Regions from separate parts of the Micromonospora olivasterospora genome, predicted to be linked through region 3. Evidence: riboswitches for the same ligand, from Rfam matches in the RefSeq annotation. Region 3 holds a riboswitch; each other region holds the start of a gene.

Region 1 (2,190 bases), 2.0 Mb from region 3:
CGGCGTCGACCAGCGTGGCGCGCAGCTCGTCGAGGCCGCCGCCGAGGGTCTTCTTCCGGTGGGCGACGACGGCGACGATGCCGACGCGGTCCGGAGCGGCCTCGTCGGGCCTGGTCAGCGTGCTGGTGCTCATGCTCGCCCGTGTTACCCAGCCGGCCCGGAGTCCACGCGTACCGGCCTCGGGACCCGGAAGCGCCCGGCCGGAGTACCGGCCGGGCGCTTCGGTGCGGGTCACCGGCCCGAACCGGCCCGGTGAGCGGGTGTCAGAGGCTGAGCCGCTGGCCGGGGAAGATCAGGTTGGGCCGGTCGCCCAGGACCCGCCTGTTCTTCTCCCACAGCGCGTGCCAGCCGCCCCCGACGCCCTTGGCCTGCGCGATCTCCGACAGGGTGTCCCCCGACCGCACCACGTACGTCCGGCCGCCGCCGGTGGACGGGGTGCTCTTCGTGGTGTCCCGCTTGCTCCGCGACGCCGGCTTCTCGGTACGCGAGGACCGCTCCTTCTTCGGGGCGGCCTTCGTCTCCGACTTCGGGCTGTACTTCTTGGTCGAGCCGCCCTTCTTGCCGCAGGTCGGCCACGCCCCGATGCCCTGGCCCCGGAGCACCTTCTCGGCGATGCGGATCTGCTCGCTGCGGGTCGCCAGGTCGGCGCGCGCGGCGTACTTCTTGCCGCCGTAGCCGGCCCAGGTGCTCTGCGAGAACTGCAGGCCCCCGTAGTAGCCGTTGCCGGTGTTGATGTGCCAGTTGTTGCCGGACTCGCACTGGGCGATGGCGTCCCAGTTGACCGCGGCCTGGGCCGGGGCGGCCGGCCCGAACAGGGCGACGGCGCCGGCGACGGCGCCCGCCGCGACGGTCCCGACGGCGGCACGGCGAGCGGTCACCCGACGGTGGCGGGCGATGTATCCAGTTGCCATGGTGATCCTCCACGCCGACGAGGTGAGCTGTCGGGTTCGGGCCGAGGAGCCCGGCCGCCGGTGGCGGCTTCACCCCGAGGTGACGGTGCACCGAGGAACGTTGGGTCCCCCGCTCCTGCCTGAGGACAAGGTGCCGACGGCCGGCGGCAGGATTAGGCGTTACCGACCGTGGTGTCCACGTTCGCGGACCCGACCGACGTTAGGCACCCTCCGCGACGGTCGCCCACCTATTGTTACCTTCTTCACCCGCTCGGGCGACGGGCTCCACAGTCGAGTTCCGCAGCCGCGCAGACCGTGCATGACGCCCGACGGACCGACTCGGACCAGGCCGCCCCCGGGCCGGACGGTGACGCAGCGTAGTGTCCGTCCGATCCCGCACATCGCGAACGTGAGTCACCCCCCACACAGGTCAGTGTGGCGGTCGCTGGCCCAGTCGGCCACGACATCGCCCGGCGCTCCGCCGATTCGTCCACGACATCAGCTCCACAGGAAGTACCCACCCGGCGTGGTGGATCCTGGCGGTCTCGGAACCGGCGATCGCGAAGGCGGCACGGGGCGGGCACGAGCGGCAGGACCGGCCGGCGCCTCCCTGGCGCCGGCCGGTTCGTACCTGCCCGCCGCGGCCCTACAGGGTGCGAGCCAGCCGGTCGGCGAGGACGCGGGTGAACCGGGACGGGTCGGCCAGCTCGCCGCCCTCGGCCAGCAGCGCCATGCCGTACAGCAGCTCCGCGGTCTCGGCGACCGCGTCGGACTCGGCGCCCTGCTCGTGGGCCTTGCGCAGCCCCTCCACCAGCGGGTGGCCCGGGTTCAGCTCCAGGATCCGCTTGACCTGCGGCACCTCGTGCCCCATCGCCCGGTACATCTTCTCCAGCGTCGGGGTGATGTCGTGGGCGTCGCCGACCACGCAGGCCGGCGAGGTGGTCAGCCGGGTGGAGAGCCGAACCTCCTTGACGTTGTCGCGCAGCTTCTCCGTCATCCACGACAGCAGGTCGGCGTACTCCTGGCGCTGCTGCTCACGCGCGGACTCCGCCTCCTTCTTCTCCTCCTCGGTGTCCAGGTCGACCTGGCCCTTGGCGATCGAGCGCAGCGGCTTGCCGTCGAACTGGCCGACGCGGTCGACCCAGACCTCGTCCACCGGGTCGGTGAGGATCAGCACCTCGTAACCCTTGGCCCGGAACGCCTCCATGTGCGGCGAGTTCTCGATCATCGACCGGGACTCGCCGGTCATGTAGTAGATGTCGGTCTGGCCGTCCTTCATCCGCTCCACGTAGTCGCGCAG
Region 2 (2,190 bases), 2.3 Mb from region 3:
GCTGCGCGGCGGGGCGCAGGAGAGCATCAACCTGCGCGGGGCGTACCTGGAGGTGCTGGGGGACCTGCTCGGCTCGGTCGGGGTGATCGCCGCGGCGGCCCTGATCTGGGCCACCGACTGGTGGTGGGCCGATCCCCTGGTCGCGGTCGCGATCGGCGTGTTCATCCTGCCCCGCACCTGGCGGCTGGGCCGGGCCGCCGTCCGGATCCTGGTGCAGGCCGCCCCGGAGCACCTGCAGGTCACCGCCGTGCACGACCGACTCGCCGCGGTGCCCGGCGTGGTCGAGGTGCACGACCTGCACGTCTGGACGCTCACCTCCGGGATGGAGGTCGCCTCGGCGCACCTGACCATGGCCCCCGACGCCGAGGTGGGCGCCGTGCTGACCGCCGCCCGCACCGCACTGCACGAGGACTTTCACATCGAGCACGCCACGCTACAGGTCGAACCCGGAACGTCACCGGGAAACTGCGGGCCGACCGCCTGGTGATACCCAGATCCGTCGATCAGGTGGGCTATTGTGCCTCCATGCCGGATTTGATGGGTTTGATCCGCGTACCGTGCGTAACGGGCGCAGCGCCCGCCCCACCAGCACCGGTAGGCTCGGTCCCGGCCTCCGCTCCGGTGGCGCCCGCCGGCGCCCGCGGCGGCCGCCGCCTAATCGCCCGCGAGGGCGAGCCGGGGAACCACGTTCGTGGGGTGCATCCGCGTGAGCGGTAGGGATCTTCCGTCCCGAACCCGTCAGCTAACCCGGTCGGCGGCTGACGGAAGGACATCCGCATGCCAGTAGTGGCACCTGTACGAAGGACGGCCGCCCGGGTGGCGGCCCTGCTCGCGCTCACGCTCGCCGGCGGCCTCGCGGTCGTCCCGGCGGGCGACACCCCGGCACAGGCGGCGCCGCCCGCCGGGCTGCTCGCCGCCGCGCCGGGGCAGGACGACGAGGGCGGCACCCCGGCGCTGCGCGCCGCGCTGGAGGCGGCCAGCAAGGGCTACCTCGACGCCAAGGCCGCCCTGAACCGCTCGGTGCAGCGGCAGCAGCAGCTCGGCGCCCAGCTCAAGACGATCGAGGCGGAGCTGACCGTGCGTGACAGCAGGGTCGGTGAGATTGCCGGTGTGGCGTACAAGACGGGCCGGCTCCGGGCGGTGTCGGCGCTGCTGAACAGCAACTCGCCCGAGGGGTTCATGGACCGGGCGGCGGCGCTCGACCAGGTGGCCAGCAACGAGGACCGCGCCCTGCGCGACCTGCTGGCGGCCCGGGACCAGGCGAACCGGACGCGGCAGGCGCTGGACGGGGAGATCCGCGAGCAGCGCCGGCAGGTCGCCGTGATGGGCAAGCGCAAGGAGCAGGCCGAGCGGGCCCTGGCCGTGGCCAACGAGCGGGCCGGCGGCGGGTCGAGCCCCGGCGGCACCTCCGGCGCCACCGCCTCCCCCGCGAAGCGCAACCCCGACGGGTCCTGGCCCGCCGAGTCGTGCAGCGTGAACGACCCGACCCCGGCCAACGGCTGCATCACCCCCCGCACGTTGCACGCGCTCCAGCAGGCCAAGGCGGCCGGCTTCACCCGGTACGTCTCCTGCTACCGCTCGGGCGGCTCCGGCGAGCACCCCAAGGGGCGGGCCTGCGACTTCGCCGCACAGACGGGCGGCTTCGGCGGCGTGGCCAGCGGCGGGGACCGCACGTACGGCAACAACCTGGCGGCGTACTTCGTGCGCAACGCGGACAACCTCGCCGTGCTGTACGTCATCTGGTTCAAGCAGATCTGGCTGCCCAGCAGCGGCTGGAAGGCGTACAGCGGTGGCAACGGGGATCCGTCGAGCGACCACACCAACCACGTGCACCTGTCGGTGTACTGACCCGACTCCCGCCCCGCGCCCGTAAGGCCCTGCTCACCCTGCACCGCGCTGCCGCCCGCCGGCGCGTCGCCACCGGCCCCGCTCAGGCCGGCGAGGAACCGCCCGGCGGGCGGTCCAGCACCTCGGCGAGCCGGCGGGCCAGGCCGAGGTGCGCCGAGCGGGCCTGCCGGAAGGCGTACCCGAACAGCGGGGCGGGGGCGCCGAGCGTGATCTCGACGTCGATCCGGACCACGCCGCCCGGCTCGTCGCGCAGCCGGGTGTGGTTGCGCACCGTCGTGGCCGGCCACTGCCGGGCCACTATGACGATCTCGTCCTCGGTCACCACCAGGACGTCTGCCTGGT
Region 3 (2,190 bases):
TCCCGGTTGCAGCTCTACCGGGCGGCCACCCGGGTCGGGCGGGCGCACATCGCCTCGACCGTGAACACCATCGTGCTGGCGTACGCGGGCGCGTCGCTGCCGCTGTTGCTCCTGCTCACGGCCGATTCCCGGCCGGTGACGGAGCTCCTGACGAGCGAGTTCCTGGCACAGGAGATCGTCCGCAGCGCGGTCGCCACGCTGGGCCTGGTCGCCGCCGTACCACTGACGACCGGCCTGGCCGCGGTGGTCACCGCGGCCGGCCGCGCCGACCCGGACCGCGCTGCGGCCGACGACCCGCCCGCCGCCGTGCCGGCCTCGCGTACGCCCGTCGCCGGCGGCCGTCCCAACCAGCGGGAGTTGGCGCTGGAGGCGTTGAGCGGGGGAGGGGCCCCGGACGGGCCGGGCCGCCCGAGGCCCGGGCGAGGAGACCGAGAGGGGAGCACGGACGCCGCATGGTGACACTACTCAACGTGACCGCTCCCGGCGCGCAACGTGCGAAACGCGTCACTGATTACCGAAAGCAATTACGAAATGACGCACTTTGCGGACTTCCGGGCGTAGATCCCCAGGAGGACCGTCAGGTAACCTCGCTGCCGGTCACCGCCGAAGGCGCGCAGCGGCGTCTGCGGTGCCACCGCCAAATCGCCGCGAGGCGAGCCGGGGAACCAGGTACCCGGGGTGAATCCGCGACCGCGGTAGGGGCCACTTCCGCCCCGAACCCGTCAGCTAACCCGGTCGGCGGACGACGGAAGGGAACACTGTGACGGCACCCCTGCGCCGCTGGTTGACACCCGTGATGGCCGTGCTCGCGGCCCTGGCGATCGTCGCCGGGCCGGCCGCCCCAGCGATGGGCGAGCCCTCCGGCCCCACCCCGTCCGGGCACGAGGAGGACGACGAGCCCCAGCTGATCACCGAAGTCATCGAGGCCGCCAACCGCGAGTACAGCCAGGCCAAGGCGAAGCTGACGAAGTCCAAGCAGCGCCAGCAGCAGTACGCCCTGGAGGTGCAGCGGGCCCAGGACGAGCTGGAGGCCCTCGCGCCGCAGGTCAGCGAGCTGGCCGCCCAGGCGTACCGGACCGGACGGGTCGGCGCCATGGCGGCGCTGCTGGAGAGCCGGAATCCGGACTCGTTCGTCCAGCGCGCGTCCGCCCTCGACCAGCTAAACATGATCAACGCGCAGAAGCTGGCCAAGGTGAACGCGGTCAAGACCGCGGCGGAGCAGGCCAAGCTCGCGCTCGACGTCGAGGTCCGCGAGCAGCAGAAGCAGACGGCGATCATGGCCAAGAAGAAGTACGACGCGGAGAAGGCCCTCGCGCTGGTCGGCGGCGAGGGCTTCACCGGCGGGCTGGTCAACGCCACGTCCCCGGTCGCCAGGATGGCGCCGGGCCGCACGGCGGACGGCGGCTGGCGTCCGGAGTCGTGCAGCGAGAAGGATCCGACGACCTCGGGCTGCATCACCCCGCGCACGCTGCACGCGTACAGGGAGGTCAAGCGGGTCGGTTTCAACCGCTTCGTGGGCTGCTACCGGCCAGGCGGGCCGTGGGAGCACCCGAAGGGCCGCGCCTGCGACTGGTCGCTGCAGAGGAGCGGCTTCAGCCCCTGGCACAACAACGACACCCGGATGTACGGCAACAACCTCGCCGCGTTCCTCATCCGCAACGCCGACCGACTGGGCATCTACTACGTCATCTGGAACCGCCAGATCTGGTTCCCGGCGACCGGGTGGAAGTCCTACAGCGGCCCGTCCAACCACACGGATCACGTACACATGTCGCTGCTGTAGACGCCGTCACGCCGACGAGGGCCGTCCCGTGCGGGACGGCCCTCGTTCGCGTCGGGCGCGGCGGCGGCCGCCTCTCGGGCGCCCAGGACGGGCCAGCCGGCGGGCCGGCGGCCCGTTCCCGTGCGGCCGGGGCGGGTCAGGCGGCGGCCGGCGGCCGGGCCGCACCGCCAGCCGGGGATTCGGCCGCATCGGCTCCCGCCCCGACCGGCACCGCGGCCACCATCCGCGCCTCGCCCGCGCTGAGCCGGTACGACAGGCCGACGACCGCGCACCGCCCGGCGGCGACCTCGGCGGCCAGCACGGACGAGCGGGCCAGCAGCGCCTCGACGGTGTGCGCGATGTGGATGTCGACGATTCCGTCGAGGTCCTCGACCCCCCGCTCGGCGGCCCGGCCCAGGCTGGGCAGC

Evidence for each region. Region 3 has a riboswitch for cyclic di-AMP ahead of JD77_RS15060 (coiled-coil domain-containing protein). Riboswitches for the same ligand answer to the same signal wherever they lie in the genome.
Region 1: linked by a shared signal. The riboswitch ahead of JD77_RS24285 (LysM peptidoglycan-binding domain-containing protein) and the one ahead of JD77_RS15060 (coiled-coil domain-containing protein) in region 3 are both predicted to bind cyclic di-AMP.
Region 2: linked by a shared signal. The riboswitch ahead of JD77_RS04145 (coiled-coil domain-containing protein) and the one ahead of JD77_RS15060 (coiled-coil domain-containing protein) in region 3 are both predicted to bind cyclic di-AMP.

Annotation. Positions count from the first base shown of each region.
Region 1 is NZ_VLKE01000001.1:5,280,318-5,282,507, reverse strand. Features, by position in the region: gene JD77_RS34020 (diacylglycerol/lipid kinase family protein) at 1-133, opposite strand, end outside; gene JD77_RS24285 (LysM peptidoglycan-binding domain-containing protein) at 264-911, opposite strand; cyclic di-AMP (ydaO/yuaA leader) riboswitch at 909-1,080, opposite strand; gene htpG (molecular chaperone HtpG) at 1,537-2,190, opposite strand, start outside.
Region 2 is NZ_VLKE01000001.1:975,118-977,307, forward strand. Features, by position in the region: gene JD77_RS04140 (cation diffusion facilitator family transporter) at 1-487, shown strand, start outside; cyclic di-AMP (ydaO/yuaA leader) riboswitch at 642-773, shown strand; gene JD77_RS04145 (coiled-coil domain-containing protein) at 778-1,848, shown strand; gene JD77_RS04150 (SRPBCC family protein) at 1,931-2,190, opposite strand, start outside.
Region 3 is NZ_VLKE01000001.1:3,292,440-3,294,629, reverse strand. Features, by position in the region: gene JD77_RS15065 (YibE/F family protein) at 1-459, shown strand, start outside; cyclic di-AMP (ydaO/yuaA leader) riboswitch at 626-756, shown strand; gene JD77_RS15060 (coiled-coil domain-containing protein) at 761-1,783, shown strand; gene JD77_RS15055 (carbonic anhydrase) at 1,920-2,190, opposite strand, start outside.